2 regions of the Paenibacillus sp. FSL K6-0276 genome follow, and region 2 is predicted to be linked to the other one. Evidence: riboswitches for the same ligand, from Rfam matches in the RefSeq annotation. Region 2 holds a riboswitch; the other holds the start of a gene.
What was found. Region 2 has a riboswitch for cyclic di-AMP ahead of MHH52_RS00190 (ubiquitin-like domain-containing protein). Riboswitches for the same ligand answer to the same signal wherever they lie in the genome.
Positions count from the first base shown of each region.

Region 1 (16,323 bases), 530 kb from region 2:
AAGGTAGCGAGTTATGTGCCGTTCACCTCTCCATTGACCATGCTACTCCGAATTGGTGTTGGTGAAGTAGCGATCTGGCAAGTTATTGTGTCATTAGCCATCCTGCTTGTTACCACGTTCATTTTTGGCTGGTTGGCTGCCAAGATCTATCGCACGGGCGTATTGATGTACGGCAAACGTCCAAGTATTAAAGAGATCAGAAAAGCGATGAAGGCGTACAAGATCTAAGAGGCATCATATAACCTTTAAGGAGTGGTAATCATGACTTAAAGTGAACAATATAAGCCATGGTAGGGATTATTGCAGGATTGTGGATGTACGGTAAGGCGCGTAAGAGCAAAGCGTAATAGTAGAGAATAAGGAAGCCGCGGCCGATGCCGCGGCTTTTTTGTGCGTATCGTAAAAGTTATGTAGAGGGTGTGGTAGAGGGTATAGACAGTTCAGCCGCTGCTTTGCCCGTTGAGGGACTAAACAACTGACAAATTTCCAGTAGGCATTAGATCTTCTTGAGCAGTCATTTGCTCCCGCACATGCCTAAGCTGTGCTTTCAGAGTGGGTACATTTTTTTGAAGAATGATGCTTATTTGAGGTAGAGATAGCTTTAGGCCATACCACATCACTTTTACGAGCTGCTCCTCCCAGGGCAATGCCTTGGCAGACAAGAGAGATCGGCGTGAGTAGTAATCGGCGCATTGTCGGATACAAGAGCGGTAAGCTTCGATAGGGAATAGCTGGCGGTCGAAGTTTTTCTGACGATATATTTTATGAAGTTCTTTGAAAGTACGGATAGTAATCTTCTCGGCTTCTGCTGTTTGTTGTAACAACAGGGAACTGAGCGTATAGATTTCATTAGTGTACTTTTGAACACACTCTGCAAATATAATTCTATAGGTTGATTCGGTAGGTAAGGGATCAGGCATGATGAACACGATCCTTTCAGAATGATTATGTGATGAACCTATAATATAGAAAAGTAAGAAATGGATTTGTTGATAAGCTCGGCGGTATCAGGTTCTGGATAACTATGTTTTTGAAGCGCAACACTGGATATGGCCTTAGACGGTTTATAGTATAGCCGCCCTCCTCTGGAATCTCTCCCACCGACGACAGCTCTGTACAGACGACCTTGCTCAATATGACCTGCCAAGGATTTACCCTGCAGCTTGGCTTTTAAATCCTGTAAAGCACCTTGAACTAGCTCGAACTGAGTCTGATCCCACTCTGAACCATGGGTACGCACTCGATCTATAGCTTCCTCAAGTCGACAATGGTAAATCATTCTGAGAAAAGAACTCCATTTAATGAGGTCGAAGGTTTTGGTATTGGCTGAGATAAGACACGCGCCCCAACTGCAACCTCCCTTACAGGTAAGTTTAAGGATGCCATAACGGCTGTCTTGTTCAGCCTCCATTCCATAGTGAATAGGCTCAGGTGAATCAAAGACGAATACTTCAATGCGAGATAGTCTTCGCTGGTCCATGACAGGTTTCTCCTCCTTAGGTTTCCAAAAGCTTAAGATCAACATGGTGAGCGACGTTAGCCTTCTCTATATAGGCGAGCATTTCAGCTTTATTCTCACAGACTGCGGCATGCTCCAGCCATAGTCGAAATTTCTGTTTACGTATAACGGATAAATGTAAGGGAAAGGTGTTGCGGGATCTTATTACGTACCAACCGACAGCGACATCTTTCCATGGTTCCTTAAAGGCAGTGAGCCACGGTAAGCTTTGGTGTGCTGACCAATCCTGTTGCTGCTGTTTTTCTCGGATATTATTATATATTTCGTATATAATTCTTCGGTCCATACAGCATTCACAGGTAGAAGGGCTACTGAAATAGCGAAGTGTTTCATTCCTTTCACCCCGTCCAGCATGCTATCACCCTATAGGTTCAGGTAACGCAAAAACCGCAGCAAGAGGAGGACCTCTGCTGCGGTTTTGGAATACAGGTATACACACACCTGGGCCAAAGCGTGGCGGATCAAGGGTCTCTCTCTTTACGCTTACGAGGTTAGCTGTCGGATTCGGACGGTGAGAGTCGCCCTACCTATGTGAGACATGAACAGTCTCCTTCGGATTCACCCCAAGTAGGCCATGTGACCTGATGGTTCCCCCGTTCCCTGCAAATGCAGGAACTCAGCGTTGATTGTATTTCGCGAATTAGATTCAACCCGAATCATACTCTTTTCAAGGTGTTTCTGTAAAAAACAGAAAGTGCTCTTTTGAGCGCAATTTGAACCATATTCTGCCGACTGTGACGAAAAAGTGAACCAAATAGGTATTTATTGCGTGTTATCGAGCCTCTTCCTCGCTTAATCTCGACTTCTTGTTTCATTTCCTATAAAGGCGATTTTTGGTGATTTCTACAATTGTGGTGAATAAAATCACATGGTATGCCCGCTTTTCGCTAATTGAATCAAACTGGAGTAAACAGGAGATATAGAGAGATTGGATATCAAGTAAGCGCTATCCAATGCGAAAATAGTTTTTAATTTGCATTATTTTGGCATCAATCAGGTTTTACAATACTTCCTGCATAAGGGTATGATTACTCCTGTTTCAACAACAATCGAATATTTGATCCGCTTAATTTCCGATAAGGAAAGCGGGGGAACCAACAATCGGCAGACGATGTGAGAGTCGGAAGCCGGTTATGGGGTGAATCCTGTAGAGGATGCGAGTGAGCTCGTATCTATACAGGTAGGGCGACTCTCACCGCCCGAATCCGACAGCTAACCTCGTAAGCGTATGGAGAGAGGATGAGTGCAATGTGACCGCTAGCGAGCCACAGAGGATATCCTTTGTGGCTTTTTGCTGTGCTTTTTATTAGCAAAGCATATATGGAGAGCCTCACGAAGAGGTCGTTAAATTCATCATTAGCGGTGGCTTTTCTTACAAGATCAGGGTGATCACTTTCTGATCTTACAAGCAGAGCATTTGAGGAGAATAATAAGAGATGACGGATCAGAATGAATATGTGCTGGTATGTGCGCCAACGAAGGCGGGCGAACATTTCATTAAACTTCTGAAATTCAGAGGTATTAAGATGGCGGGACTTACCAACAATGTGGCTGAGAAAGCTTTACTTGAGGAGCTGGGGATTGAGCAGGTGATCCTAGTAGATACCCGTCACCAGAACACTTGGTTTCGCCCACCGTTCCCGGTAGGCAGGGTATATCTGTTCGAGAGCAGCTTTACGCTTTGCTGCCGCTACATTCAGATGTGCCGTACCTGGACGACACAGCCGATTTTTGTAATCACAAGTTCAGTAAATCCTAGATTGGTCTATAAAAGACTTGGTGCGAGTTATGTAATCTATTCCCACAGTGGTGATGCTGATTTTCTGGTAGATAAATCACCTCATCAAGGATAAAAGAAGGAGTGCGGGAGATATGATGGATCTGTATATGGTAGCTTCATTAGCTGTAATTTACGGGTTGTTTTATGGATTTATGCGCTGGTGCGCAGGTGTAGTTGAGGATACAGGGAGGGATAAGCTGTGATTCTAGTAATCGCTGTTACCCTACTGCTGTTTGTATATCTGGTTTACGCATTGATTCATCCGGAGAAATTTTAAGGAGGGGCATTCATGGGCATTTTGCAAATAGTTGCTGTAATCGTAATTCTCATCTTGCTGGTTAAGCCGATGGGCACGTATTTATATCATGTATTTTCTAATGAACAGAATCGTACAGATAGATGGTTTGCACGTACAGAGAAAGGTATTTATAAGCTGATCGGCTTGAAGAAGCGGGACGGAATGTCCTGGAAGAAGTATGCACTCAGCTTTATTTTAACGAATATCGTGCTGGTTGCTTTCAGTTATATCTTTCTTAGATTACAGCGGGGATTGCCGCTGAATCCGAATGGAATTGCGGATATGGAGCAGACGCTTTCATTCAATACAGTAATCAGCTTTATGACGAATACGAACCTGCAGCATTATAGTGGGGAGTCGGGACTTTCGTATTTTTCACAAATGGCAGTTATTACGATGATGATGTTTACGTCTGCAGCGAGCGGACTTTCTGTTGCTGTTGCCTTTGTCAGAGGGATTACGGGACAGAAATCAGTTGGGAACTTCTTCGAGGATTTCGTTAAAGCACAAATTCGTGTGTTCATTCCGCTAGCTCTGCTGGTTTCATTGGTGCTGGTAGGACTGCATGTGCCGCAAACACTCAAGCCATCGCTTGCGGTTACTACACTTGAAGGGCAAACGCAACAAATCGCTATCGGTCCAGTAGCTTCTCTGGAATCGATCAAACATTTGGGCACGAACGGAGGCGGCTTCTTCGGGGCCAATTCATCCCATCCTTTTGAGAACCCTAATCCACTTACGAACGTACTGGAGATTCTCTCTATGTGGATGTTGCCAGCTTCACTCCCATATATGTACGGATTGTTTGCCAAGAACAAACGTCAGGGCTGGGTGATTTTTACCGCAATGATGACCTTGTTCGTACTGTTACTAAGCCTGAACTTTTATGCTGAATCAAAGGGTAATCCGGCGATCAATCTACTTGGAATCGAATCTTCACAAGGTAGCATGGAAGGTAAAGAGGTACGCTTCGGCATTCCACAGTCATCCTTGTTTACTTCGGTAACAACCGCAGCTACGACAGGTAGTGTTAACAATATGCATGATACTCTGACGCCGCTGGGAGGCATTACGCCTCTGGCACTGATGATGCTGAACAATGTCTTCGGTGGTAAAGGTGTCGGACTGATCAATATGCTGATGTATGCGATTCTGGGTGTCTTCCTGTGTGGTCTGATGGTCGGCAGGACACCGGAGTTTCTCGGAAGGAAGATAGAGGCCAGGGAGATGAAGCTGATCGCCATCGCGATCCTCGTTCACCCGTTCATTATCCTTGTGCCAACCGCAGGTGCGTTCCTGACGGATTTGGGCAAAGGAGCGATTACGAACCCTGGATTCCATGGACTTAGCCAAGTGTTATATGAATATGTCTCTTCTGCTGCGAACAACGGTTCAGGGTTTGAAGGGCTTGCGGACAATACAACCTTTTGGAATGTCACAACCGGGATCGTGATGCTGCTAGGCCGTTATGTCTCCATGATCGCTATGCTGGCGGTAGCAGGTTCTCTGCTTCGGAAGAAGCCAGTTCCAGAAACGATCGGCACATTCCGTACAGACAATGGTCTGTTCACTGGGATTCTGATTGTTACGGTATTAATTATTGGTGCACTGACGTTTCTGCCGGTCATTGTGCTCGGCCCGATTGCAGAATATCTAACCTTACGGTAGGAAGAGGGAGAACAAAATGAGTACTGTAAAAAGAAAAAAGCTGCTGACGGGACCCATACTCCTAAGCGCTGTAAAGGATAGCTTTATTAAGCTTAACCCAGTGACGCTAATCAAAAATCCGGTTATGTTCGTGGTAGAAGTCGGTACGATCATTGTATTGCTAATGGTACTCGCACCTGGATATTTCAATGCTGAGAAATCGCTAGGGTTTAATATCACGGTGTTGTTCATTCTGCTATTTACAGTGCTGTTTGCGAATTTCGCTGAAGCGCTGGCGGAAGGCCGCGGAAAAGCCCAGGCAGATTCGCTCAAGAAAACGAAACAAGATATCACTGCCAACAAACTGGTTGGAGGGTCAGTGAAGACAGTATCCTCCTCCGAGCTGCGTAAAGGGGATATCGTCATCGTCAGTCAGGGAGAACTCATCCCTGGTGACGGTGAAGTGATTGAAGGGCTGGCTTCCGTTGATGAATCAGCGATTACAGGTGAATCTGCACCTGTGATCAAGGAAGCTGGTGGGGACTTTGGTTCCGTTACAGGCGGCACACGGGTCGTCAGTGATGAGATTAAAGTGAGAATCACAAGTGATCCAGGTGAGTCGTTTCTAGATCGAATGATCTCCCTTGTTGAAGGGGCGAAACGTCAGAAGACACCGAATGAAATCGCGCTAAATACGCTCTTGATCAGTCTGACGCTAATTTTCCTGATTGTAGTAGTGACCTTGCGGCCGATTGCAACTTATCTAGGCGTTGAATTAGACATTCCCGTCATGATCGCCTTGTTGGTCTGTCTGATCCCGACAACAATCGGGGGACTGCTCTCTGCAATCGGAATAGCGGGTATGGATCGAGTGACCCAGTTTAATGTACTTGCGATGTCGGGTAAGGCAGTTGAGGCTGCCGGCGATATTAATACGATGATCTTAGATAAGACCGGTACGATTACCTTTGGGAACCGGATGGCGAGTGAATTTGTACCTGTCGGAAATGAATCCGAAGCTGAGCTTACGGCATGGGCGGCCATTAGTTCCCTAAAGGATGAGACGCCTGAGGGACGTTCTGTTATTGAGCTGGCCAAGAAGCTGGAACGCAGCTATGACAGCAAACTTGCTGAAGGTGGGGAATTCGTAGAATTTAAGGCGGAAACCCGGATGAGTGGTATTGATCTGCAAGATGGACGCTGTGTACGTAAAGGTGCGGTAGACTCCGTGAAGAAGTGGGTACAGTCGAAAGGCGGGGTAATTCCCGCTAATCTAGACAGTAATTCCGATGCTATCGCACGGATGGGGGGAACCCCGCTTGCTGTTGCAGTAGACAATCGAATCTATGGACTTATTTACTTGAAGGATACGGTAAAGCCGGGTATGAAAGAGCGGTTTGATGAGCTGCGGAGGATGGGGATCAAGACCATCATGTGTACGGGCGACAATCCCCTGACCGCAGCTACTATTGCCCGTGAAGCGGGTGTAGATGATTTCATCGCTGAAAGTACACCAGAGGATAAAATAGCGGTCATTCGCCGCGAACAGAACGAAGGCAAGTTGGTTGCTATGACAGGGGATGGTACAAATGATGCCCCTGCCCTTGCTCAAGCTGATGTGGGGTTAGCGATGAACAGCGGCACTACAGCTGCTAAGGAAGCGGCAAACATGGTTGATTTGGACTCCGACCCTTCGAAGATCATAGAAGTCGTAGCGATTGGCAAGCAGCTACTGATGACACGAGGCGCGTTAACAACCTTTAGTATCGCGAATGATATCGCGAAGTATTTCGCCATTATTCCAGCGATGTTCATGCTCGCCATTCCTGAAATGGAAGCCCTGAATGTAATGGGACTAGGCTCACCAAGCTCGGCTATAATATCCGCGTTAATATTCAATGCTATTATTATTCCGCTGCTCATCCCACTGGCTATGAAGGGAGTCTCGTATAAAGCTATGAGCTCTACGAAGCTGCTCGGACGCAATATTTTTATCTATGGGCTAGGCGGAGTGGTTGTACCTTTTGCGGGCATCAAGCTCATTGATATGATCGTAAGTGTATGGATTTAACGACGTATTGACTAATCATTGAAAGGGTGAGAGTATCGTGAATAATAGAAACTCCATTGAGGACGCTGAAGAGCAGCTGTCATCATCGAAAGGTGCTTACTTCTTTATTATTGTACGACTAAGTCTAGTCTTTATTGTTCTCTGCGGAGTGATCTATCCTCTGACGACTACAGCGATTGCTCAGGTTCTGATGCCATCGCAAGCGAACGGTAGCTTGCTTAAGAATGATGCTGGAGTAGTTGTAGGCTCGGAACTCATCGGGCAGAACTTTACGGACCCCGCTCTATTCCATGGCCGTGTGTCCAGCATTGAGTATAAAGCGGAAGCTTCAGGCTCCAATAACTACGCTCCATCCAATCCGGATATGCTACAGCGGACGAAGGATTTTATCACACAGTGGCAGCTCGATAACCCGGATGTAGCATTGAGCAAATTGCCGGTAGATTTGGTAACCAACTCAGGTTCGGGGCTTGATCCGCATATCACGCCTGCTTCGGCTATCGTGCAGATTCCCCGGATTAGCAATTTAACTGGTATTCCTGCCACGCAGTTGGAAGAGCTCGTGAACAAGCATACTGAAGGTCGCGACCTAGGGTTGTTCGGTGAAGAACGGGTAAATGTATTGAAGCTGAACATGGATCTTCAAAAACTATCGAACAAATAAATATAGCAAATGTCCCTGCCAGATTCCTCTGAATCGGGCAGGGATATCTTCAAATATAAGAAAGTATCAGTTACACACGATACACCATCCTTATATTTCTACGAGAAACAGTTGTCATCTTTAAAGGTCGGCAACGCCGTTTCTTCTTGCTTCCTAAGCAGAGAAGAGTTCATGTATGAACGGGGTTATGTTAAGGAGTGATCTTGATGGGAACATACCGGAGGAAGACGCCGGAGGAACTGCTGCTCTCTATCTATGAGCTGCATCGAGGGCGTCTGAAGATCTATATAGGGCCGGTCAGTGGATCGGGCAAGACGTATCAGATGCTGCGTGAGGGCCAGGCGCTTAAAGCGCAGGGAATCGATGTCGTGATCTGTGCGGTTTCGACGAATCAGAGTCCAGAAACTAAGGATCAGCTGGGCGACCTCGAACGGATACCGAGTATCCATTGGTTTCAGAAGGATATTGAGAAGAAGGATCTTGATGTAGAAGCTATTGTGGCACGTAATCCAGAAGTTGTGCTGACAGATGGCTTGGCTCACCAGAATCGCGAGGGTGCGGAAAGGGCTGGAAGGCTGGACGATATCAAATATTTATTGAGTAATGGGATCAGTGTCATCACAACTGTAAACGTATATGAACTGGAGGGTGCTGCGGATCTAGCGCGGAAGTGGACCGGGATTGAGGTAGAGCATTCCCTTCCCGCTGAAGTGCTTACTCTTGCAGATGATATCGTCCTAATTGATGTGACCCCGGAAAAGATACTTCAACGCTTGTCCGATGGACATTTAGGTAAGCACCAGCAGAGATCACTTTTTAACAAAGGCAATTTAAGCAAGCTGCGGGAGCTGGCACTTCGGATGGTCGCTGAGGATGTTAATGATTCGCTGGAGAAACACCGGGAAGAACAAGGGCTGCAGGGAGCTTCGGGGATCGCAGAGAAAGTCTTAGTATCCGCACAGTATTATTGGAATGGCTCGATCCATATCCGCCGTGGACAGCAGATCGCCAAACGGTTAAACGGGGATCTGGCGGTGGTGTCATTCTGGAGGCAAGGTCTCACCCTATCTAAGGAAGCAGCTACCTTTAAGAGATCTCTCTGGAAGCTGACCGAGAAGATTGGGGCCTCTATGGAGGAGATACCCTTTCGTTCGAAGAGGGAGATCCCTCGTCTCTTGGTAAAATACGCAACCCGGCATAATATTACTCGAATCGTTATGGGGCACTCCAAGCAGACCGCGTGGCAGGAATTATGGAAAGGCTCGATTGCCAATTCATTAATGAAGCAAATCCGGGGTGTGGATGTGTTCTTCGTGGCGGATCGCGCAGACCGTGAGGGAGAACGTGTACTTCCAACCCGGCAGAGTCGTAATGAACGGAAAGCGGATGCCTATCACAGGTTAAGTAGTCAGGAAGTAAAGGATAAAATCGATGCGATTCGCGGAGGAACATTTAAGGTGTATATTGGTGCGGCTCCCGGTGTGGGCAAGACTTACAAGATGCTGCGTGAAGGGAACGATCTTTTGAAGAGAGGGATCGATGTCGTTATTGGACTGCTGGAAACGCATGGCCGCAAAGAAACCCTTGAACAAATCGGTGGACTGGAGATCCTTCCGCGACTACGTATGGAGTACCGAGGGACTGTCCTTGAGGAAATGGATACGGCAGCAATCATTAAGCGTAATCCTGAAGTCGTGCTGGTGGATGAACTCGCTCATACTAATATGCCAGGCAGCAAACATAAGAAGCGGTATATGGATGTTATGGAGCTGCTGGATGCGGGAATATCTGTGATCTCTACAGTGAATGTTCAGCATTTAGAAAGCTTGAATGACGCAGTAGAACAAATTACTGGAGTTAGGGTAAGAGAGACCTTTCCGGATAGCATTCTACAGCGGGCTAACGAGGTAGAACTTATTGATGTATCACCTAAGACACTCCAGGAACGGATGAAGGATGGGAAAATCTATGCAATGGCCAAGGTGGATCAGGCGCTGGGGGCTTTTTTCAAAATCGGGAATTTGATCGCCCTCCGGGAGTTGGCGCTGCGGGAAATTGCTGACGATGTAGATGAACGGCTAGAATCTTGGGAACGTGTCGGTTCGCTGCGGGGGCCTTGGCGGCGTCAGGAAGTCATTTATGTGTGTATCACCTTGGGGGATCATGCGGAGCGCTTAATTCGGCGTGGTTTTCGGATTGCATATCGTCTAAAAGCTTGCTGGTATGTTACGTATGTGCAGGAATTTAAACAAAATGGACCCGTTTATGATAAACGTATAAATGATTTAAAGGAATTGACGGAACGACTGGGTGGAACGTTTAAGATGATTCCTAACGTGCTCCCCGCACGAGTGGCGTCCTTGCTGCTTGAAAGATCTCAAGTTTTGCAGAGCACTCAGATTATTATCGGTCAGTCACAACGCTCATGGCTGCGAAAAAGTCTTCGCGGCGATGTTACCAAGCAGATTCTACGTACTGCCAGAAACGTGGATGTACTGGTCGTGGCAGATCTCAAACGTGAGGAACCATAGACTATGACTAATGAAAAAGGGTATTCCCAAGCCAATTGGCCGTGAGGATACCCTTTTTGCACATATGAATTACATCATGTACTGAATAGTTTAATAGCTGAATTATTTAGCAGCTTCGATGAGTTCTTTGAGCGCAGGAAGATTAAATCCCTTGATGGCTTGATCTCCTGCTACGGTTACAGGAATACCCATGAAGCCAAGCTTCTCGACTTCCTCTTGATAGACTGTGCTGGTCATAACATCTCTTACTTCGAAAGGAACACCTTGCTCAGTGAGATATTGTTTGACCAAATTACAGTCACTGCAGCCTGCGGTTGAATAGACAATCACTGACTCACTCATTGGTTCACAGCCTCTTTGATCGCGTCTCTTGTGATCTTCCAGTGCGAAGTGTTCCAGCGAACCTCATTATCCTCAAGCAGGAAGAGTTGTGGAGATTCATGTTTGATGCCAAATTCCTCAGCAATTTGATTGGAAACGGAACGATCCTCGATGACTAAGACCACTGCAGCGGCAGTATCCGCATCCTTCAGATAAGCCTGAAACTCTTCATTAGCTTTAGCACTAATCGGGCAGGTAGTACTGTGTTTAAACAGCAGTTTCTTGCCAGGCTTAGCTACATATTGCTCAAGATCCTCCAGCGTATGGAGTTGTTGAATAGACATAGATATCACCCTCCTGGGATCGTTATTTGCTAACAATTGTGTTGTTAACAACCTGTAATCATGATTGTAACATAGATCAAAATTAAAACAAAAAGGATTCTGAAGGGCCTGTACAAAGGGAAGCCATACCTGAAACCGATCGCGTTGAAAAAAAAGATATAGCATGCTAAGGTGAAAAGAAGCAACATGCCTAACCATATCGCTAGGAGATAGGAGTGTTCATAAGAATGAAGAGAGTTGCATGTGTGACCGGAGCTGATCGGGGCCTCGGACTGTCTCTTGTACGTTCGATGCTAGCAAAACAGTTCACGGTATTTGCAGGACAATATATGAAAGAATCAGAAGAATTGAAAGCGCTTAAAGAACAGTATCCTGAACAGCTGGAACTTATCCCCCTTGATATCAGCAATAAAGACAATGTAAAGCAAGCTGCAAGAGCAATAGCAAGCAAAACTGGATATGTCGATATCATTATTAATAATGCGGGTATTATTCATTCCGCTGATGATGCTACGATGCTGGTAGATATGGATGATGAGGGCATGGCAGAAATTTATAATGTAAATACGCTTGGCGCGTTAAGTCATGGTGTTTCATCCTGGCTGGATGCAGACATATATGCATGGCCAGAAGAATGAGCAAGCAGATATTTCTCCGGAAGCGTCGGCGGGTCAGATTGTGAACCTTGTTCTGGAGTATAAAAAGTATCTGGGCGAGGAACCGGCTTATCTTGATTTGTTTGGCAGCTCGTGGCCTTGGTAGGACGGATGTCTCAAAAAAATATAAGAAGAAAGGCGCTGATCCAATGTCTACACTAAAAGCACTTGCACTCGGAAGTTACTCGGAGGTTAAATATCACCCATTTGCTGGAGTGGATCGGGAGATTGAACAAATTCTAGCCAATGATATGCAGGTGTATTCTTCAGAGGATTATGGGCTGCTCAATAAAGAAACGTTGTCTGACTACAAGCTGGTAATCTCCTATACCGAATTTTCTGATGACAAAATTCCGGCGGAACAAAGCGGTGCATTGCTATCCTATGTGGCTGGCGGGGGCGGACTACTAGTGGTACATAACGGAATTTCCTTACAACGAAATCAGGAGCTTGGTGCCCTACTGGGAGCACATTTCACCCATCATCCAGAGTTCACTGCTCTACAGATGTCCATACCAGCACGGGAGCATCCCATTATGCAGGGAATAGAAGAATTTGTGATTGATGACGAGCCGTATTATTTTGAGATGCATCCTTATTTCGAAACGACAGTGCTTGCAGAATATCCTCATGAGGGAGCGATGAGACAAGCGGCTTGGTGTCACGAATTTGGTTTAGGCCGGGTTGTTTATTTAATGCCAGGGCACCATCTGCCTTCATTCTCGGTAGAGCCATTTCGCCAAATGATTCGTAGAGGTGGGCTTTGGGCAGCAGGATTATTGTAGAACGTAGGGTCAATCTTCCCAAAGCTCACAAAATGACAAAACCTCGATATCAGAACTTGAAAAGTGAAGACATGCCTGTACGACAAGAGGAAGGGGCAATCATTAAAGTTTTTTCCGGCTCTTCCGGAGGCGTGAAAGCTCCAACTCTAAATTATATTCCGATTACAATGGATTCATCTATGTTCTTGAGGGTAAGGGGACATTTGGTCACAATAACATCAATGCCTCCAAAGGCCAGGTTTTATGGTTGAGTGAAGGCGGTAGCGGAGAAAGCGAAATAGATATTACTGCTACTGAGGAGCTGCGAATATTACTGTATGCTGGTGAGCCCATCCATGAACCGGTAGTCGCTAGAGGACCGTTCGTAATGAACACGGAAAGAGAAATTACCGAGGCTTTCAGTGAGTATCGACAAGGAACTTTTTTGAAATAACAGCTATGCCGCAATCTGAATTTTTGAATACAAAGAGGCTCCACAGAAGCTAATGGCTTTTGTGGAGCCTCTTTCTGTAACTTTAACTTCTCCAATATTATATGCATGAATTATCCACTTTCGGTAAAAAATACGGTCACAGCTATAAAGGAGGTGTTAAGGGTGTGGCATGAGGTAATAGAATTAATTCCTAGTTGGAGCGTGGTTTTCCAAGGGATTATGATTTTCTGCGTCCCGTTCATCCTACTGCGTACAATAAGCTGGGCTAAAGCTAAAGAAGACAGGTTAACCACTAGAGCCAAAAAAGCTACTGGCAGCAAAGGTGGAGGTGTTCCTAACGCAGAAGCATCTGGAGGAACAAGCAATTTAGAAGGGCTTAAGGAGCAGAATAGCTCGGATGAAGTAACTAAGGATACGGATGTAGCAATAACTTATAGTGGTCATTTAAAGGAGGATTTGCAGAAATTTAAAGAGATCAGTGCCGATATGCACGATGTGAATGTAAGGGAATTGCGAATCGGAAGTATAAAGACCAGGGCAGCGCTTTTGTACGTAGAAGGGCTAACGGACAAAGACAAAATGGATCAGAATATATTGAAGCCGTTAATGAATGCGTATCGGCCTTTTAAGGATATGAATGCCATACCAGAAGCGAAAGATCTACAAGATATTCTCATCCATGAGATATTGCTCATATCAGAAATTGAGCATACGGATAATGCAAACCTCTCCCTACAGAAGGTGTTATTTGGATCTGCAGTGCTGCTCGTGGATGGGATATCAGAGGCTTTTGTGCTCAGTAGTCCGAAGGGGAATACAAGAGGGATTCAGGAGCCAGAATCTGAAGCAGTCTTGCGGGGATCGCGAAGCGGATTTAACGAGACATTAAGTGATAACACGGCAATTCTGCGTAGACACGGGCAGAGTACAGAACTAGCGATGATTTCTTTTACTGTAGGAAAGAGAATGCAGAAGGAATTGATCCTAACTTATATCAAAGATATTGCGAATGATGAACTTGTAGAAGAGGTTAAACGAAGAATTAGAACGATAGATATAGATGATGTTCAAGAATCTGGTTATGTCGAGCAATTAATCGAAGATAATAGCTACAGCCCTTTCCAGCAGATTCAGAATACGGAAAGGCCGGACCGCGTAATGGCAGCACTTCTGGAAGGAAGAGTGGCTATCTTAATTGATGGTACACCCTTTGCATTGATTATGCCGGTTACCTTCGGGATGTTACTGCAATCTCCAGAGGATTATAACGATCGCTGGATGGTAGGGTCGCTGCTACGTCTTTTGCGTTTTCTTGCGGCAACGATATCCCTTTTTGCGCCGGCACTATATATTTCCTTCCTCTCGTTCCAGCCAGGATTGATCCCAACGAAGCTGGCCATTTCCATAATCAGCTCCAGGCAAGGCGTACCCTTCTCTGTATTAATTGAAGCATTGATTATGGAAATCGCGATTGAAATCTTACGAGAGGCTGGACTTCGCTTGCCTAAACCTATCGGTCCGGCAATGGGGATTGTCGGCGGTCTGATCATCGGGCAAGCTGCGGTAGAAGCTGGAATTGTGAGCCCAATCTTAGTCATTGTAGTTTCGCTTACGGCTGTTTCTTCCTTCTCTATGCCAATGTATAGTGCTGGGATGACGCTTCGTATGCTCCGGTTTGCAGCCATGTTTTTTGCAGCGATCTTTGGATTATACGGAGTTGTACTGTTTTTTCTTTTGCTTAGTAGTCATTTAATTAAGCTGAAGAGCTTTGGTGTTCCTTATCTTGGTCTGGCAGTTCCGAATAAGACAGTGAATTGGAAAGATTTTATATTCCGTATGCCTTTGCAATTTCTAACAGGGCGCCCTACGTTGTTGAAACCAAAGGACCCCTTGCGTAAAGGGTGAGAAGTCTAGGTAAAGGAGGAAGAGATCATGAGCGCCGAGGTAAAGGACCGAATTACTGCTATTCAAGCGACGATCATTCTAGCCAATTATACAATTGCGGCAGGGGTACTTACGCTTCCTCGAACCATTGTAGAGGCTAGCGGTAGTCCAGATGTATGGATATCTGTTTTTTTAGGGGGAGTAATCTCCTTTCTATCAGGATTGATCATTGTGAAACTTAGTCAACGGTTCCCAGGCCAGACTTTCTTTCAATATATCGGGAAGATCATCGGCAAGCCACTCGGATCGGTTCTCGCAATAGGAGTCATTGGGTATTTTCTCTGCATCGCCGGCTTTGAGGTGCGTTCGGTGCAGGAGGTGACATCTTTTTTTCTACTGGAGGGAACACCTCCTTGGGCTATTATGGCTGCTTTTATATGGATTGCCTTCTACTTATGCAGAGGAGGAATTAATGCTATCACTAGCATGTGCAGACTTATTGTTCCGATTACCTGGACAGTGTTTCTGGGGGTTTGTCTGCTTAGTTTAGAAGTTTTCGATCTCAATAATCTACTTCCAGTCCTTGGAGATGGATTGGAACCCGTATGGAAAGGGATCAGGCCAACCGTCCTAACCTTTACAGCGGGTGAAGCGATGTTGTTCGTTGTTGCTTTTATGGATAAGCCTCAAAAAGCAGTAAAGGTAATCATAGCTGGAACATGTATATCGACGATATTTTATAGCCTAGCAGTTATAGTGACCATTGGCGTCTTTTCTGTAGATGGAGTGATAACAAGAACTTGGCCGTTTCTCGATCTTATACGAAGTTTTGAAGTAAACTATCTCCTTTTTGAAAGGTTTGAGTCGTTGTTATTGGTGATCTGGATTATGCAGATCTTTTGTACCTTTTGTATTACAATTTATGCGGCGGCTTTAGGATTGTCTCAAATCTTTCATAAAAGGTTCCAAAGTTGTTTGCTGGCTATACTTCCGGTTGCCTATGTAATTTCTAGGATTCCTCCAAATGTGAATGCTCTGTTTGCTTTAGGAACAGGTATCGGTGATTGTATGCTTATTCTATTCGGATTGCTTCCGTTACCACTATTAATCATCACATACTTCCGGAGGGCTGTTTCATGAGAAAATGGAGGATGTGGATCGTACTTTCTGTACTATGTATCCTGTTGTCTGGCTGCTGGAGTAGCTCACCTATTGAGGAATTAAACATGATGATTGGCGTTGCACTGGACAGTGCGGATGAGACAGGAGATGAGGAGGTAGCTAAGCTGGAAGGTGGGAATCATACGAAGTCTGCAAAAATAATAAGTACCTATCAATTTACGATTCCACAAGGGTCGGGAGGGGCCATAATGAAGTCTTCTGCAAGTTC
Region 1 covers NZ_CP150276.1:569,418-585,740, forward strand. Annotated here, with positions in the region: gene MHH52_RS02665 (ABC transporter permease) at 1-228, shown strand, start outside; gene MHH52_RS02670 (hypothetical protein) at 468-920, opposite strand; gene MHH52_RS02675 (hypothetical protein) at 959-1,480, opposite strand; gene MHH52_RS02680 (hypothetical protein) at 1,497-1,805, opposite strand; cyclic di-AMP (ydaO/yuaA leader) riboswitch at 1,986-2,151, opposite strand; cyclic di-AMP (ydaO/yuaA leader) riboswitch at 2,573-2,762, shown strand; gene MHH52_RS02685 (hypothetical protein) at 2,956-3,372, shown strand; gene kdpA (potassium-transporting ATPase subunit KdpA) at 3,589-5,265, shown strand; gene kdpB (potassium-transporting ATPase subunit KdpB) at 5,282-7,315, shown strand; gene kdpC (potassium-transporting ATPase subunit KdpC) at 7,371-7,979, shown strand; gene MHH52_RS02705 (histidine kinase) at 8,186-10,510, shown strand; gene MHH52_RS02710 (glutaredoxin family protein) at 10,613-10,852, opposite strand; gene ytxJ (bacillithiol system redox-active protein YtxJ) at 10,849-11,175, opposite strand; gene MHH52_RS02720 (SDR family NAD(P)-dependent oxidoreductase) at 11,403-11,813, shown strand; gene MHH52_RS02725 (hypothetical protein) at 11,794-11,937, shown strand; gene MHH52_RS02730 (ThuA domain-containing protein) at 11,981-12,616, shown strand; partial or broken gene MHH52_RS02735 (pirin-like C-terminal cupin domain-containing protein) at 12,625-13,049, shown strand; gene MHH52_RS02740 (spore germination protein) at 13,269-14,954, shown strand; gene MHH52_RS02745 (GerAB/ArcD/ProY family transporter) at 14,982-16,073, shown strand; gene MHH52_RS02750 (Ger(x)C family spore germination protein) at 16,070-16,323, shown strand, end outside.
Region 1: it holds a riboswitch for cyclic di-AMP, as region 2 does, so the genes downstream of both, MHH52_RS02680 (hypothetical protein) here and MHH52_RS00190 (ubiquitin-like domain-containing protein) in region 2, are expected to answer to the same signal.

Region 2 (16,323 bases):
ACATCCACGTGCGCATCTGGAGGCTAATATGGTATTAATCGAAGCGATGCGTGATGGCAAGCCGGAGGTTCGTTTACATCCACCACTCATTGTATATAATGAGGAGAATCAATACTGTCCAGAAATTATGGACATCTACTATGGTGCTAAAGAGGGTAAATCATGACGATATCATGCCAAAGCAGTTTTCAAAACAATAACAATACACATAAGCAGGAGTCAACAGGTTCACTCTTTTTGGTGGCAACACCTATCGGTAATTTAGAGGATATGACTTATCGCGCTGTTCGTACATTGCAGGAATGCGATATTATAGCTGCTGAGGATACAAGACAAACTCGAAAATTGTTGAGCCATTTTGAAATTTCACCTTCCATGCTGTTCAGTTACCATGAGCATAATAAGGCTGCTAGTGGACCTGAACTGATCCGCTATATAATAGAAGGAAAAAATTTGGCTCTCGTCAGCGATGCCGGTTTACCAGCGATTTCTGACCCTGGTGCAGACCTTGTAGCCCTTGCCATAAGTCACGGCATACCAGTAATTCCTATACCCGGAGCTAACGCAGCTTTGTCAGCTTTAATCGCCTCCGGTCTGCCTACGACTACATTCACTTTTATCGGTTTCTTACCTCGAGAACGTAAGGATATCCGTTCGGTATTAAGTCCTCTTCGTTCGGCTCAAGGAACTTTGCTATTGTACGAATCTCCACATCGTGTGGTTAAGACATTGGCCCATCTTCAAGAGGCATTCGGTAATCGCCGAATTGTGTTGGCGCGTGAATTGACGAAGAGGTATGAAGAGTTTTTACGTGGGACGATCGAGGAATGTACGCTTTGGCTCGCTGAACATCCACCGCTTGGTGAGTATGTCATCGTCGTTGAGGGTGAGAGCAAGGAAGATGCTGAAATCGCGGAATCGGCTTGGTGGCGCCAGTTAAGTATTGAAGAACATGTTGCTCATTACGAAGCAGCAGATATGTCACGTAAAGAAGCTATGAAAAAAGCAGCCTCTGACCGTGGTGTGGCAAAGCGCGACATTTATAATGCACTGCTGGATAGAGCTGAAGATTAAATGGTGTAGGTAAATTGTGCTTGAAATTGTACTTGAGCCATTAAACATGAACAATGGAAATATAAGTGTGTAAAATACAATTAAATTGTTTAATGGTAAAAAACACATGAAATAACTAATATTGAATACAACTAAGATGCTCTTAGGTCAGTTTTGAGCTCGTCACAGTCAACCGAATCCCGTAGGGAGAGCGATTTGATGCATTTAGTTTAGCTTAGTGGTGTGCTGTGGCCAAAAGCCAATGCATGACAAGGCTTGAGGGTGGTTCCCAAAAGGAATCCCAATATAGACCAGTTTATGGTACAAGCTCGCTTCACTTCTAGCTCTCACCACATTAACCAGAAATATCGAGTGTTCAGGAGGGGGGATACTCTTCTGGACACCCTTTTGGGAGGGGTGAAACAGGTGAAAACAGAAAAAAAATACCTCCCGCGGTCACGGGAGGTCAAGGAGATATGAAAAGGTTAGAATTAACAATTTGATTAGTTCTATTATATACTATTTATTTTAGTTTGTCACAGGGGTAGGGATGGTAGAAATGCATTCATGACAAACTATTTTTCCTTTGAAGTAAGTTACGTTCTCAGCATTGCCGCAGAAAATGCAGGCAGGCTCATATTTCTTAAGCATAATGCGCTCACCATCAACGTAAATCTCAAGTGCGTCTTTTTCACCAATGCCAAGAGTACGGCGCAATTCAATGGGAATAACAACCCGTCCAAGTTCGTCTACTTTTCTTACAATTCCTGTTGATTTCATCATAACAATCGTTACTCCTCTCAATGTTCCAAAAACGTCATTATTCGACATTGTTCACTGTTTTATGATATTTATAATACCAACGATTCCCAAAACAGTCAACCTTTTTTCATATGTTAATTAAGAATATTTTCACGAAAACTTTGAATTACCTATAAAGATTACGAATTCTTAAAAAAGTGTAAAAAATAATTTTGTCGATTTACCAAGACTAAAAGCGTCATCATTCGACAAAGTGCGACATAATTTCTTATTATATACTTATATTGGTTAAAATCATATTAAATTAAAAAAAGGAGTTGATCTCATGAAGCAGCCGCTCACGGAAGAAAAGGTTTTCAAAGATCCAGTTCACAATTATATCCACGTGCAGGATACTATTATTTGGCGACTAATAAATACAAAGGAGTTTCAACGTTTACGCCGAATCCGCCAGCTGGGCACCTCGTATCTCACTTTTCATGGTGCAGAGCATAGTCGGTTTTCTCATTCCCTTGGGGTATACGAAATTACACGTAGAATCATTTCGCAATTTGAACGAAGCGGGTATAAGGATTGGATTCCTGAAGAAAGTTTGCTCACCTTGTGTGCGGCCTTGCTGCATGATCTGGGGCATGGTCCATTTTCTCATTCTATAGAAGAAGCTTTTGAAATGAATCATGAGGATTGGACTTGTCGCATTATTCTGGAGGACACGGAGATCACTGAGATTTTGCGTGATGTGGAGGACGACTTTCCTCGTAAAGTAGCTTCTGTGATCTCCAAAACTTATGAGCATGAAATTGTTGTGAATCTGGTTTCCAGTCCGCTAGATGCTGATCGTATGGATTATTTGCTGCGTGATGCGTACTATACAGGTGTAAACTATGGAACGATCGACATTGATCGGATTTTGAGAATGCTGCGTCCTTATAATGGTCGGGTTGTTGTAAAAGAATCGGGGATGCATGCGATAGAAGATTATTTAATGTCGCGTTATCAAATGTATTGGCAGGTATATTTTCATCCGGTTACGCGTAGCTCTGAGATTATTTTGCGACAAATTTTCCGCAGAGCTAAGGAGCTTTTCCAAGAGGGGTACACTTTTGGTTTTATGATCAATCCGCTGGAAGACCTGTTCCGAGGAGAGGTAACGGTGAAGCAATATCTAATGCTAGATGAGGCACTGGTACAGACTGCTTTTATGCAGTGGACGCTTGAACAAGACGAGCTATTAAGCGACTTGTGTACACGTTTTATTCATCGTAAACTGTATAAATATGTTGAGATGGAGAATCTCGATACAGAAATGATTGCTGTAATTCGCAGTAGTTTTGCGGGAGCGGGACTTAACGCAGAATATGACTTGGAGATTGATTTTCCGACAGATCTACCCTATGATGTGTTCCGTCCAGGAGAAGCTTTTGACAATAAGCAAATTTTACTGCTTGATCGGCATGATCATCTGAGAGAAATTTCAGAGGTATCGGATATTGTGCGCTCCATTAGCGGCATTCATCGTGGAAGATATCATCTTTATTTTCCGCAGGATAAGTTGAGAAAAGTGCTTACTCGATTGCCATCTTCTATAGCAGAGATTTTTGCAAAATAATACAAATAAATATGGGACTATTGATAAAAATATCAAGGAGTGAGATCAAAATGTTTCTGTTTGACACACATACACATCTAGATGCACCTCAATTCGACGAGGATCGCGAAGAAGTTATTGCTCGTGCTGTAGAGGCAGGAGTTAGTAAGATGATTAATATCGGATTTAATCGGGAGACGATTCCCTCAACGATGAAGCTGGCGGAATCTTATGATTATATTTATGCTGCAGTGGGTTGGCATCCGCAGGATGCGATTGATATGAAAGAAGGAGATCTCGATTGGATCGCTTCTTTGTGCAGTCATAAAAAAGTGGTGGCCATCGGGGAGATCGGACTGGATTATTATTGGGATACTTCTCCCAAGGATGTGCAACATGAGGTTTTTCGCAAGCAAATTGGACTAGCCCGCGAACTAAATATGCCGATTTGTATTCATGACCGTGATGCCCATGAAGATGTTGTACGGATTTTACGGGAGGAAAAGGCAAATGAGGTTGGAGGCGTGATGCACTCGTTCTCAGGAAGTTGGGAAACGGCTAAAATGTGCTTGAATCTTGGTTTTCATTTATCGTTTGGAGGACCCATTACGTTCAAAAATGCAAGAGTGCCAAAAGAAGTGCTTGCGCAGACCCCGCTAGACCGATTATTGATCGAAACGGATGCTCCATATTTGACTCCGCACCCCTTCCGCGGGAAGCGTAATGAGAGTGCTCATGTGAAGTTAGTAGCAGAGGCAGCGGCTGAAATTAAAGGGTTAACATGGGAGGAATTGGCTGAAATAACGTATGCGAACGCACTGGAACGATTTGGGATTGTCTGAAAACGGGAGTAAAACAGGTGAAAAATAAAGAATGGCCGATATATTAAACTTTTTTAATATAAAAACGGCTGAATATTACAATATTTTAACCATTTATTTGCGTAAACGTGGTTGAATCGTCCTTTACAACATGCATCAAAACAGGATATCATCTTTTCAGTGATGTGAGCTGTGTTATAGTGACAGCCATTGATTCATGGATCGTCTCGCTGAGTCTCCGTATGGAGAACGGGGGAACCAGTATTGAATCTGCCGCATGCCTGTATCTTGAATACGGCTTAGACGTGCCGCAGGACAATATTTGATTTCTTCACGTGGTCTTTGGGGTGAATTCAAGGGCAACCGCCATGAGCGGGTGACCTGAGATAGGGCGTCTCTCTTTCGTCCGAACCCGACAGCTAACCCCGTAAGCGCAAGTAAGAGAGGCAACCTCGTGCACATACATTCTCTATTCTGACATTGGAGAAGCCACGAAAGAGTCCTCAGTTGAACTCTTTTTAGGCTTTTTTATTTTTGAATAAACGGAATGTTGCCCACATACTGTTATATAACAGGGGTGGGAGTAGCTGTGCCGAGCAGGCGATCCATGAGCAGGAGACGCTAAGTTATTACGTGCGTATCCTGTGACAATCTCAAATAGTTTCGTCAAAGGAATTCAGTCCTCATGATATACAATTGACGACGGGGCTATGTAAGGAGGATGGAGAGAATGGGCGTATTCCAACCAGAAGTATCCCATGATTCGCAGTCATCCAGCAGGTCTTTCGCATTACGGTGGGAGCAAGTAAATACTCGCGTACTTTTACTTGCGGGCGTGATTTCAGTCGCTATCGCGCTACTTATTCTGCTGTACGTACACGGTCAAAGTAACAAACAATTATTTTTAGTAATAGACGGGCAAACACAGACGCTTCAAACGCGTGAGTCACTTCTTGGTGATGTGTTGGAGAAAGAGCAAATTCCGCTGCAGCCGCATGATGAATTATCTTTAGGTCTGAGTGATGAAATAAAAGACGGTGACCGTGTCGTCATCAATCGTGCGCAGAAAATTAGCCTTACTGCGGACGGAGCAACAAAAACGTTATATACGACCGAGGATACAATTGGTAAAGCAATTGACAAAATGGGCATCACCCTAGAAGATCATGATAAGATTTTCCCTTCGTTAGACACCACCATTTCTGCCAACATGGAGATTAAGATTGTTCGCATCAACAAACAGACAGTACAGCGAACAACTAACTTACCCTTCAGAGTCATCAAGACAGCAGACCCCTCCCTTACTGTGGGAACAGTTAGAGTGGCACAGGCAGGCAAACCAGGCGTCATGATTCAGCATATTGAAAAGATCTACCAAGACGGAGAACTGGCTTCTATGCGCATGATTGGTAAGGAAGTACAAACGGTAACGAAAGATAAGATTATTGCCGTTGGTACCAAAGCACTTCCTAAGCCGGCTATAGCTAAGACTACAACAACTTCCAAATCAAACACCACTTCCAAAACGGCTAAGGTTAGCGCTAAGGCTAATAACGTCACAAGCAAGGCTGGCGTAGACTTTGAGTACAAGAAGATGATTAAGAACGTCTCCATGACAGCTTATTCATCAGAAGAGCCAGGTATAGGTACCAAAACTGCTTCCGGAACACGCGTAACGGAAGGTCGAACGATTGCAGTAGACCCAAATGTAATTCCTATTGGCTGGTGGGTATATATCGAGGGGCTTGGATTCCGCCGTGCAGAAGATACTGGCGGTGCCATTAAAGGCAATAAAGTAGATGTCTATTTCGACTCACTGAGCCATGTTCGTAATTTCGGTCGTAAATCACGTACCGTTTATGTGATTGGGCCTGTGAAACCGGAGCTTAACTAGAACTGAAGCTTTTGCAAATTAACCTTTGATAAGATATAGTGATGGTAACCGTTAAGGAACGCCAGATGATCATTTCGTTGATCGCAGAGCAACCGCTCATCACTTATAAATTCTTTAACCAAAAGAAGAGGAGCGAAACCTCTTCTTTTTGCTTTTTTTGGGAGGAGTCAAGAAATATGATTAAGGAATTAATTGTCGTTGAAGGTAAGAGTGATACCGTCGCTGTTAAACGCGCTGTAGAAGCAGATACGATCGAAACAGGGGGCTCGGCTGTAGACCGGACCGTAATTGCGAAGATCGCGCTTGCTATGGAGCGTAGAGGCGTGATTATTCTTACGGACCCGGATCACGCGGGTGAGCGAATTCGTAAGATTGTATCCGCGAAGGTGCCGGGCTGCAAGCACGCCTTCATTCCGGAGAAGGACGCAACCCGCAAAGGGGATATCGGTGTGGAGAATGCATCTCCAGAGGCGATTCGTCATGCGCTGCGGAATGTACATACCTCCTTTGAAGGAGCACCTGCCTTGATTGGAATTGATGATCTAATGGCCGCAGGTATGCTTGTACACCCTCGGGCAGCTGAAAGACGTATGGCGCTTGGTAATTTGCTTGGAATAGGATATTGTAATGGCAAGCAGCTGTACAAGCGGCTGGCGATGTTTGGAATCACGCGGGAGGAATTTGCCGGAGCTCTCGCCCAAATTGATCAGGGGGGCATTACTTCATGAGTGGTAGAGAAGAAATTTCGACTCCAAAACGGACAAAAGAAATTATTCAGCGTTATGGATTCAAGTTCAAGAAGAGCTTAGGACAGAATTTTTTGATTGATCAAAATATATTGGACAAGATTGTAGACGCTGCTGGGCTAGAAAGCGACTCAGGGGCATTGGAGATCGGTCCTGGGATCGGGGCCCTGACGGAGCGCTTGGCGTTAACAGCGGGTGCGGTAACGGCTGTAGAGATCGACCGTAGACTTATTCCCATTTTAAGGGACGTACTTTCTCCTTATCCGCATGTTAAGGTTCGTAATGATGATGTTCTGAATGTAAATCTGCAAGAGCTGTTTAAGGAAGATTTTGCATCCGTGAACAAGGTAAGCGTAGTTGCCAATCTGCCGTATTATGTGACGACTCCGATCCTGATGAAGCTCCTCGAGGAGAAGCTTCCGCTCGATAACATCGTTGTAATGATTCAGAAAGAGGTTGCGGAGCGTATGGCTGCTTCTCCGGGAGGTAAGGAATACGGGAGCCTTAGCATTGCCGTGCAGTACTACAGCGAGCCTGAGCTCGTCTGTATTGTGCCACGTACGGTATTCATTCCTCAACCTAATGTGGAGTCAGCTGTAATCCGTCTGAAGGTAAGAGAGCATCCACCGGTAGAGGTTGAGAGTGAGAAGCATTTCTTTGAGGTCGTCCAAGCTTCCTTTACACAGCGCCGCAAGACGATTGCTAACAATCTCAAGGCACGCTATTTCCCTGAAGAGGGACGTGAGCGTCTGGAGGCTTTACTCGCTGAAGCCGGTATTGAACCGACCCGGCGCGGAGAAACGTTAAGTCTAGAAGAATACGCCCGATTGAGCGGTGTTCTGCTGGCCGCTGGAATCGTATAAGCTAAAAACATGGCTAGTTATGAACCAACTGAGGCCTTTGCCCATACGATGGGGTAGAGGTGGTGGTTGTAATGAATTTAGGAGACTTGGTCGTTCGCAAATCTTATGGCGGTGATTTGACCTTTCGTGTAGATCATATTATGCAGGACAGAGCCGTCATTAAAGGCACAGATTTCCGTCTGTTGGCGGATTCTCCTTTGAATGACTTGGTTCAGGTGCCTCCTACCCGAATTACGGAACGAGGACAACAAGCACAGATTAAAGCGAATGAATCACTGACACAGCTGCGGAAAGACCGACAGGAGCAAAGTCAGCGGAGCGGGAGCGCTCTTTCAGAAGGGGCATGGGCTCCAACGCCCAAGGAAGCTGCTTATTTTGAAGTACCAGGGAAAGTGCTGCATCTGGATGGCGACCCGGCGTATTTGAATAAGAGTCTCAGCTTATACGAGCAATTGCGGATCCCTGCTGAAGGTCATCATGTTCATGAGTCTGCAATGGCTGACACTTTATACCGGCTGCTGCCCCGCGTGCGTCCAGATATTGTGGTGATTACCGGTCATGACGGGGTGCTGAAGCAACAGCATACTTACGATCTTCACAGTCTGAACAGCTATAAAAATTCGCAAAACTTCGTAGCTGCTATTAGGGTAGCTAGGGAGTATGAGCGGAATTTTGATGCGTTGACTATTGTTGCAGGTGCTTGTCAGTCACATTTTGAAGCACTGCTGGGGGCAGGGGCGAACTTTGCCAGTTCTCCTGGACGGATATTGATCCATGCTTTGGACCCAGTATATGTAGCGGCAAAATCGTCGTTTACGTCCATTAGGGATACAGTGAATCTGAGTGATGTTTTGAATAACACCATCAGTGGTAACCAAGGGATCGGCGGTGTTGAGACCCGTGGCAGTTTCCGTATTGGGATGCCGCGTCTGCAGAACTTGTCAGCACTAAAAGTGACACCTTCTGCGATTTAATCGACAGGGATAGGTCTATTTTTTAAGGCTAATAGGTAATTTCGAGTGGCCGAATAGAATAACGGGAAGAGAGGGTGAGCGATGAGCTTAACCCTTTTTTTACGGGAAATGGAAGCTATCTTTAGAGAACATCAATGTTATTTCTTCTTGCTTTGTGGCAACCCTATTACAGATAACAAGGATATTAGTTCGCCTCTGATTCCCCGTAAAAAAATTCCGTTGACAACCAAATATTCATCATCTATAATTATTTATTTGATTTGACAAACGCCTGGGAAAGTTGTATAATGGACAAGAAAAGAGGTGGTCGTCAGGCAATGGCTAATAACGCGCTGTTGGAAATCAAACGCAGTCTCGAAGCTCACGTCGGTCATAAGATCACGTTGCGTGCAAACGGAGGTCGTCGTAAAACCGTTGAACGCACCGGTGTCCTGGAAGAAACGTACCCTTCTGTATTTATTGTCAAACTGGATCAGGAGCAGCAAACATTCAAGCGAGTCTCCTATAGCTATGCCGATATCCTTACCGAATCTGTGGAAATCACAGTTTGTGAAGACGATGGGCAGATGCGGATTATGTATATTAAAGCTTAATGTTTCACGGGCAGCTTCCTTTGGAGGCTGTTTTTTATTTAAGTATTTTTGCGGGTAAATATTCGGTGAATGATCCTTGTTCTTAGCAAGCATACTAATTGGGCAATGGGTTTATCATTTACTTTCATAAGGGAGGAATTCCGTAATGAGCCGCAGAAAACGAAGCATGATGTCGGAAGAACTAAAGACAGAGTTAGCCAAGGAGCTTGGTTTTTACGAAACAGTGGAACGTGAAGGCTGGGGAGGAATAAGGGCAAAGGATGCCGGTAATATGGTAAAAAGAGCGATTCAGCTCGCTGAACAGGCTGCGCGGAAATCTTAATCTATAGGGTGTGAACAATTATTTAACGAAAAAGGGTGCGTCTAACTGGCGACACCCTTTTATTATTGGACTTCATTAGAAGTTTTTCATATAATATGTTAAGTTGTTTTTACGGGAAAAGCTGAAGGTGGGTGAACGCCTTGAAAATGTATGAGAAGGCACCAGCGAAAATTAATTTGATGCTGGATGTGCTGCACAAGCGTGCTGACGGTTTTCATGAGGTGGAAATGATTATGACCATGGTGGATCTAGCAGACCGTTTAGAGCTGTCTGAGCTGCCAAGGGATACTATTATAATATCAAGTCAAGCGGGTTATATTCCTCTAGATGAGAAGAACCTGGCCTTTCAGGCGGCTAGGCTTATTAAAGAGCGTTATAACGTGAAGAGTGGTGTACATATCCATCTGGACAAAAGAATACCGGTCGCTGCTGGCCTGGCTGGAGGTAGCAGCGATGCAGCAGCTACGCTGCGTGGCCTGAATCGACTGTGGCGCCTAGGCATTCCTGCGCAGGAGCTACAGGAGCTTGGCGCTGAGCTTGGCTCAGATGTGCCTTTCTGCGTTACAGGCGGCACTGCCTTGGCAACAGGACGTGGCGAAAAGTTGACGCCGATTAAGAACCCTCCGCAGTGCTGGGTAGTGTTGGCCAAGCCACCTATCAATGTATCGACTGCTGAAGTATATGGACGCGTTCGGAGCAATAATATAGCTGTTCATCCTTCAGCTCGGGAGATGCAGAACGCGATCGAAGCTGGGGATTTTGGGGGCGTGTGTAACCATCTGGGCAACGTGCTTGAGGATGTTACCCTAAAACTACATCCAGAGGTCCAACAGCTCAAAGAGGCAATGGTTAAGCTTGGAGCAGACGGAGTGTTAATGTCCGGCAGCGGTCCTACAGTGTTTGGTTTAGTGTCCAAGCAGTCTAAAGTAGCAAGAATTTATAACGGACTGCGAGGGTTCTGCAAGGAAGTCTACGCAGTGAGATCACTGAATTAGCATGCTTCTCTTGTGTAAACCCGTACAAAAGTGATATATTTTTCTAAAATATTCGGTTTTGGCGAGGAGCATTCCGTGAAGAAATTAAAAAGAAGCCAACGTTTGGTAGACATGACTCAGTTTTTACTTGAGCGGCCATATGACCTACTGCCGCTGTCTATATTTGCCGATCGGTATGGAGCGGCTAAGTCCTCCATCAGTGAAGATTTGGCTATCATAAAAGAAGTATTTGAAGGCGAGGGCATTGGAGAGCTTCAGACCTTAGCCGGTGCAGCAGGTGGAGTACGTTATATTCCTGTTATGCCTAAAGAAATGGCGCTCTCTTTTGTTAAACGTTTATGTGTGCAGCTGGAACAGACAGATCGGATTTTGCCTGGCGGTTATTTGTATATGTCTGATCTGCTTGGATTGCCATCTCTGATGGAACAGGCGGGGAAGATCATCGCAACGGCCTTTTATGGATCGGAAATCGATGTGGTGATGACAGTAGAAACCAAAGGGATTCCGCTAGCCTATGCAACGGCAGCACAGCTCGGATTGCCAGTTGTACTAGTGCGACGTGACCATCAGGTTACAGAAGGCTCAGCAGTAAGCATTAATTATGTATCTGGATCGCATAAGAGCATACACACCATGTCTCTTTCCAGACGTGCACTTAAGGAGAAATCGCGGGTACTCATCGTAGATGACTTCATGAAGGCGGGCGGAACCGTTCGAGGTATGGTTGATTTGCTCGGCGAGTTCAATGCCGAGGTTGCTGGAGTGGGTGTATTAGTCGAATCAGGTGCAGTAGAGACGGAAGAGCGTCTGTTGCATGACTATGTGTCTTTAGTGAAGCTGAGCGAGGTAGACTCGAAAGAGCGACGGATATCAGCACATCCGGGTAACTATTTTTCCTCTTGATTTGTTGACGTTTCTACGTTTTCAAAAAGCGTGGAAATTGTCGAAAACGTAAGGGATATTAAGAAAATCACCCGATACATGTCGAAAACAAAAGATTTTAAAAAATATATTTCTTTTTTAGGTATTTTATGGAATCAAAAAGAAGGAATTCGCTTTGCTGTGTGGAATTATACACCAAGTCTCTGATGGAAAAAGGTGGTGAACACACACATGCAAATTACGGATGTCAGACTCCGCCGCGTTAACTCTGAGGGGAGAATGAAAGCAATCGCATCCATTACAATCGATAACGAGTTTGTTGTTCATGACATTCGCGTCATCGATGGTAATAACGGGATGTTTGTTGCAATGCCCAGCAAGCGTACACCGGATGGCGAATTCCGCGATATCGCTCACCCGATTTCTTCGGGAACACGCGAGAAGATTCAATCCGCGGTTCTAGCCGAGTACGATCGCGCCGCTACTGAAGAAGAAGAAGAAGTTATTGAAGAGGGAGCCTAGGCTACCTCGGAAGACGGCTACCTTTTGGGTGGCGTAGGATCCGCCGTTTTTGATAAGATCATACCGAATATACTTCATGACTTAAGCAGCTTGATCTTGCAAGAAAAGCTAGCGCTAGTGAAGGATTTGACGACATCTTCGAAAGGCAGCGATAAATGCTTTTCTAACTTGGGGTTTATAGAAAAGGGAACCATGACTTCATGGTTCTCTTTTCTTTTTGCCCGGAATGAGATATATTCAGTAGTGAGTTCAAGAGTAGGAGGTTGGCATTCTTGAAAAGAATGGCTGTAGTACTTGCCGCAGGTCAAGGCAAGCGAATGAAATCTAAATTATATAAGGTGCTGCACCCCGTTTGCGGTAAGCCAATGGTAGGGCACGTGCTTGATACAGTAAAAGCGACCGGATGCCAGCGCACCGTTGTTGTTGTTGGGCATGGCGCAGAGAAAGTTAAGGCCTATGTAGGGCAAGGTGCGGAATACGTGCTGCAGGAAACTCAGCTCGGTACTGGTCACGCTGTCAAACATGCAAAGGATTTGCTTGCTAGCGAAGAAGGAACAACTATTGTTATTTGTGGTGATACACCGCTTGTAACCACAGAAACTCTGGAAGGGCTTATGGCACTTCATGAGCAGCGTAATGCGGCTGCAACCGTATTGACTGCTGTAATGGGTCAACCTGCAGGTTACGGAAGAATTATTCGTGGTGAAGATGGCGGTGTTCTGAAGATTGTAGAGCAGAAGGATTGCACTGCTGAAGAAGATGCTGTTCAAGAAATCAATACAGGCACTTATTGCTTTGATAACGCTAAGTTATTTGCAGCACTAGAGAAGGTTACGAATACCAATAACCAGCAGGAGTATTATTTGACCGATGTGATCGGTATACTTCGTTCGCAAGGCGACGTAGTTCTGGGATATCAGGCTCACGATGCTGCGGAATCTATTGGCGTTAATGACCGTTTAGCTTTGTCAGAAGCAGAAGGTTTTATGCGTCAACGTATTAACCGCAAACATATGCTGGGTGGCGTAACCATCATCGATCCTGCCTCCACATATATCGGAGCAGATGTAGTCATTGGATCAGATACAACGATCTATCCAGGAACTATCCTGAAGGGGAAAACTGTAATCGGTGAGAACTGTGTGATCGGACCCGCAAGCGAAATCGAAGATTGTCAGATCATGGATGACGCAACGATTAAGCAGTCCGTATTGAATCAAGCACAAGTTGGCGCACGGACTACCGTTGGGCCTTTTGCCTATTTGCGTCCAGGTTCTATACTCGGAGAAGAAGTGAAGGTTGGAGATTTCGTCGAGATCAAGAATGCAACGATTGGTGACGGTTCTAAGGTGTCACATCTTAGTTATATTGGCGACGCCTCTGTTGGTAAGAATGTAAACGTCGGTTGCGGTGCGATTACTGTTAACTACGACGGGTATAATAAATTTACGACAACAATCGCAGACGATGCCTTTATCGGTAGTAACGTTAACCTTATTGCTCCGGTTTCTGTGGGCAAAGGGGCTTTTGTTGTAGCTGGTTCGACAATTACACGTTCCGTTTCAGAGAACGATCTGGCTGTTGCCAGAGTAAGACAGGAGAACAAACCGGGATATGCAGAGAAGATCCGTTCCCGTGCAAAAGCGAAGAAAGACCACTCGAGTCCATCGTAAAGCGTTGCTAAGAAGCGCCGGACGGACTTACATTTCCGCGCCGGCGCCTTTGGAAAGCTAAATTCCGTCACGGAGGGTTTAAATTTTATGACTTATTGTGATTCCAAATTAAAGATTTTCACCTGTAACTCCAACCCTAAGCTAGCTAGTCAAATTGCTGATTACATCGGAATTCCGATGGGTGAATCGCACACTACAAGTTTTAGCGATGGAGAAATTCAGGTCAAGCTGTCAGAAAGCGTTCGGGGTTGCCATGTTTATATTGTTCAATCCACCTGCGGCCCGGTTAATGACAACCTAATGGAGCTTTTGGTTATGGTAGATGCACTCAAACGTGCCTCCGCAAAAAGCATCAATGTGGTTATCCCTTACTATGGTTACGCTCGTCAAGATCGTAAAGCTCGTTCCCGTGACCCTATTACGGCCAAGCTGGTTGCCAATTTGATTGAAAAAGCCGGCGCTCACCGTGTAATTACGATGGACCTTCATGCCATGCAGATTCAAGGATTCTTTGATATTCCAGTGGATCACTTACTGGGAGTACCGATCCTGGCTCAGTATTTCCGTTCCAAACAAATCGAGAATCCAGTTGTCGTATCACCAGATCATGGTGGTGTAGTACGTGCAAGAAAGCTTGCTGATTTCCTGAACGCTCCACTTGCGATTATAGACAAGCGTCGCCCAGAGCCAAATGTCAGCGAGGTCATGAACATTATCGGTAATATCGAAGGCAAAACAGCCATTCTGATCGATGACATTATCGATACTGCTGGAACCATCGTACTTGGTGCTAATGCTTTGATGGAAGGTGGCGTGAAGGAAGTATACGCTTGCTGTACACACCCAGTATTGTCCGGTCCTGCACATGAACGTCTGGAGAATTCTCCAATTAAAGAAATTATCGTGACGGATACGATTCCAATTCGGAGCGAGAACCCAACTTCTAAGCTCAAAGTGTTGTCCGTGGCTCCACTTATGGGTGAGGCGATTATCCGCGTCCATGAAGAGTTGTCGATTAGTAAATTGTTTGAGATTGAATAAATATAAATCAATTAATAGTACAAAAGGGTTACACCTCCGTTCTCGGAGATGTAACCCTTATCGGCGTGATACAGGTGGAAGCGCTGGCTTCAATACCCGGCGCGGGAGACAAAGGTGAATATGCTGCGGTTATAGAGTGTCCCTTGCAGCTCCACAAATCCTTCGTCCATCGCTGTTAATACACCGATGTCAATGTGCACGTCGCCTCTGTATATTTCCACAGGCACTGCATATTGGATGTGGTACTGGAAATCGCGCTGATGTGTTAAGATTTCACCTCGATGTAGCATAGGTTATCACCTGTCTTCGGAGTATAATTTCGCTCTGGTTGCACAGAGATATGTAGATAAGATCTATTGTACCAAAAACGAACTTCTCTTGCCGGAGAGTCGGATGGAAAGGAAAGGTTCGATAATGAAATGGATTGTCGGATTGGGAAATCCGGGAACACAATATGCGAAAACAAGGCATAATGTTGGCTTTATGGCATTGGATGAGCTTGCGGCCCAGAACGGAATTTCTTTCAACCAAAGCAAATGTAAATCCGTAATCGGTGAAGGTGTTATTGGGGGAGTCAAAACCGTATTGATTAAACCGATGACCTTTATGAATTTGTCCGGTGAGGCCGTTCGCGCTTATATGGATTATTACAAAGTTAAACTGGAAGATATGATCGTCGTTTACGATGATCTGGATACCGAAATTGGAAAAATTCGATTGCGTTATCAAGGAAGCGCTGGTGGACATAACGGAATTAAATCCATCATTCAGCATGTAGGTACACAAAGCTTTAACCGGGTACGAATGGGTATTTCTCGTCCTGAACCGGGTTTTGCGATAGTGGATTATGTTCTCTCTTCTTTTCCTAAAAAGGAAGGCGATCCTCTGAAGCAAATGATCCTTAATACTTGTGATGCACTGGAGTACAGCTTACAGAATTCTTTCGAACAGACGATGGCTAAGTTCAATGGTTGATCTTGTAAACTCTGTTAGTTATGAAGGCTAAAGATGATGCTCCCCGGACATACTGAAGGTATATAGTACCTTCAGGAGGCATATAGATGGCAATAAACTATGTATGTAGGCACTGCAAGACATCTCTAGGCAGCATTAATAGAAGTGATGTTACAGAAATGCAGTTGGGCCTTCATTCCTTGACCCCTGCGGAGCGCAGAGATATAATAGCGTATAATTCAGAAGGTGAGATCACGGTAAAGGTGACTTGCGACTATTGCAAGGAGGCTTTAGAGAACAATCCGGAGCTTAGCCTGCTGTCAAGTCCGCTTCAGTAGGTGATAGCGCCTGTCTCTATCGTCATCCGCAAGCCTTGGCGTTACAGCTGAGGCTTCTTTTCGATTCCAATCATAACAGGTGACGGTGGCATTGGCTTCTGTTAGCCTGTTTAGTAAGAGAGGTGCGCCTGTTGTTACAAGGTATTATAGAAGCTTTTTCCAAGGATCCCGATTTCCAGTCTATCACCCAGGGTGTTGCTGCAGGTATGAAAGAACAGCTCATATCGGGGCTTACAGGTTCTGCTAGACAGATCATGCTTGCAGCACTACATGAAGAGACGGCTCGTCCCTTACTTGTGGTG
Region 2 covers NZ_CP150276.1:38,034-54,356, forward strand. Annotated here, with positions in the region: gene MHH52_RS00165 (tRNA1(Val) (adenine(37)-N6)-methyltransferase) at 1-166, shown strand, start outside; gene rsmI (16S rRNA (cytidine(1402)-2'-O)-methyltransferase) at 163-1,074, shown strand; gene MHH52_RS00175 (AbrB/MazE/SpoVT family DNA-binding domain-containing protein) at 1,582-1,836, opposite strand; gene MHH52_RS00180 (HD domain-containing protein) at 2,141-3,424, shown strand; gene MHH52_RS00185 (TatD family hydrolase) at 3,475-4,245, shown strand; cyclic di-AMP (ydaO/yuaA leader) riboswitch at 4,443-4,673, shown strand; gene MHH52_RS00190 (ubiquitin-like domain-containing protein) at 4,955-6,118, shown strand; gene rnmV (ribonuclease M5) at 6,295-6,846, shown strand; gene rsmA (16S rRNA (adenine(1518)-N(6)/adenine(1519)-N(6))-dimethyltransferase RsmA) at 6,843-7,727, shown strand; gene yabG (sporulation peptidase YabG) at 7,799-8,701, shown strand; gene MHH52_RS00210 (Veg family protein) at 9,019-9,294, shown strand; gene MHH52_RS00215 (small, acid-soluble spore protein, alpha/beta type) at 9,440-9,616, shown strand; gene ispE (4-(cytidine 5'-diphospho)-2-C-methyl-D-erythritol kinase) at 9,757-10,611, shown strand; gene purR (pur operon repressor) at 10,687-11,514, shown strand; gene spoVG (septation regulator SpoVG) at 11,725-12,015, shown strand; gene glmU (bifunctional UDP-N-acetylglucosamine diphosphorylase/glucosamine-1-phosphate N-acetyltransferase GlmU) at 12,288-13,688, shown strand; gene MHH52_RS00240 (ribose-phosphate diphosphokinase) at 13,776-14,729, shown strand; gene MHH52_RS00245 (hypothetical protein) at 14,819-15,019, opposite strand; gene pth (aminoacyl-tRNA hydrolase) at 15,144-15,704, shown strand; gene MHH52_RS00255 (anti-sigma-F factor Fin family protein) at 15,791-16,021, shown strand; gene mfd (transcription-repair coupling factor) at 16,153-16,323, shown strand, end outside.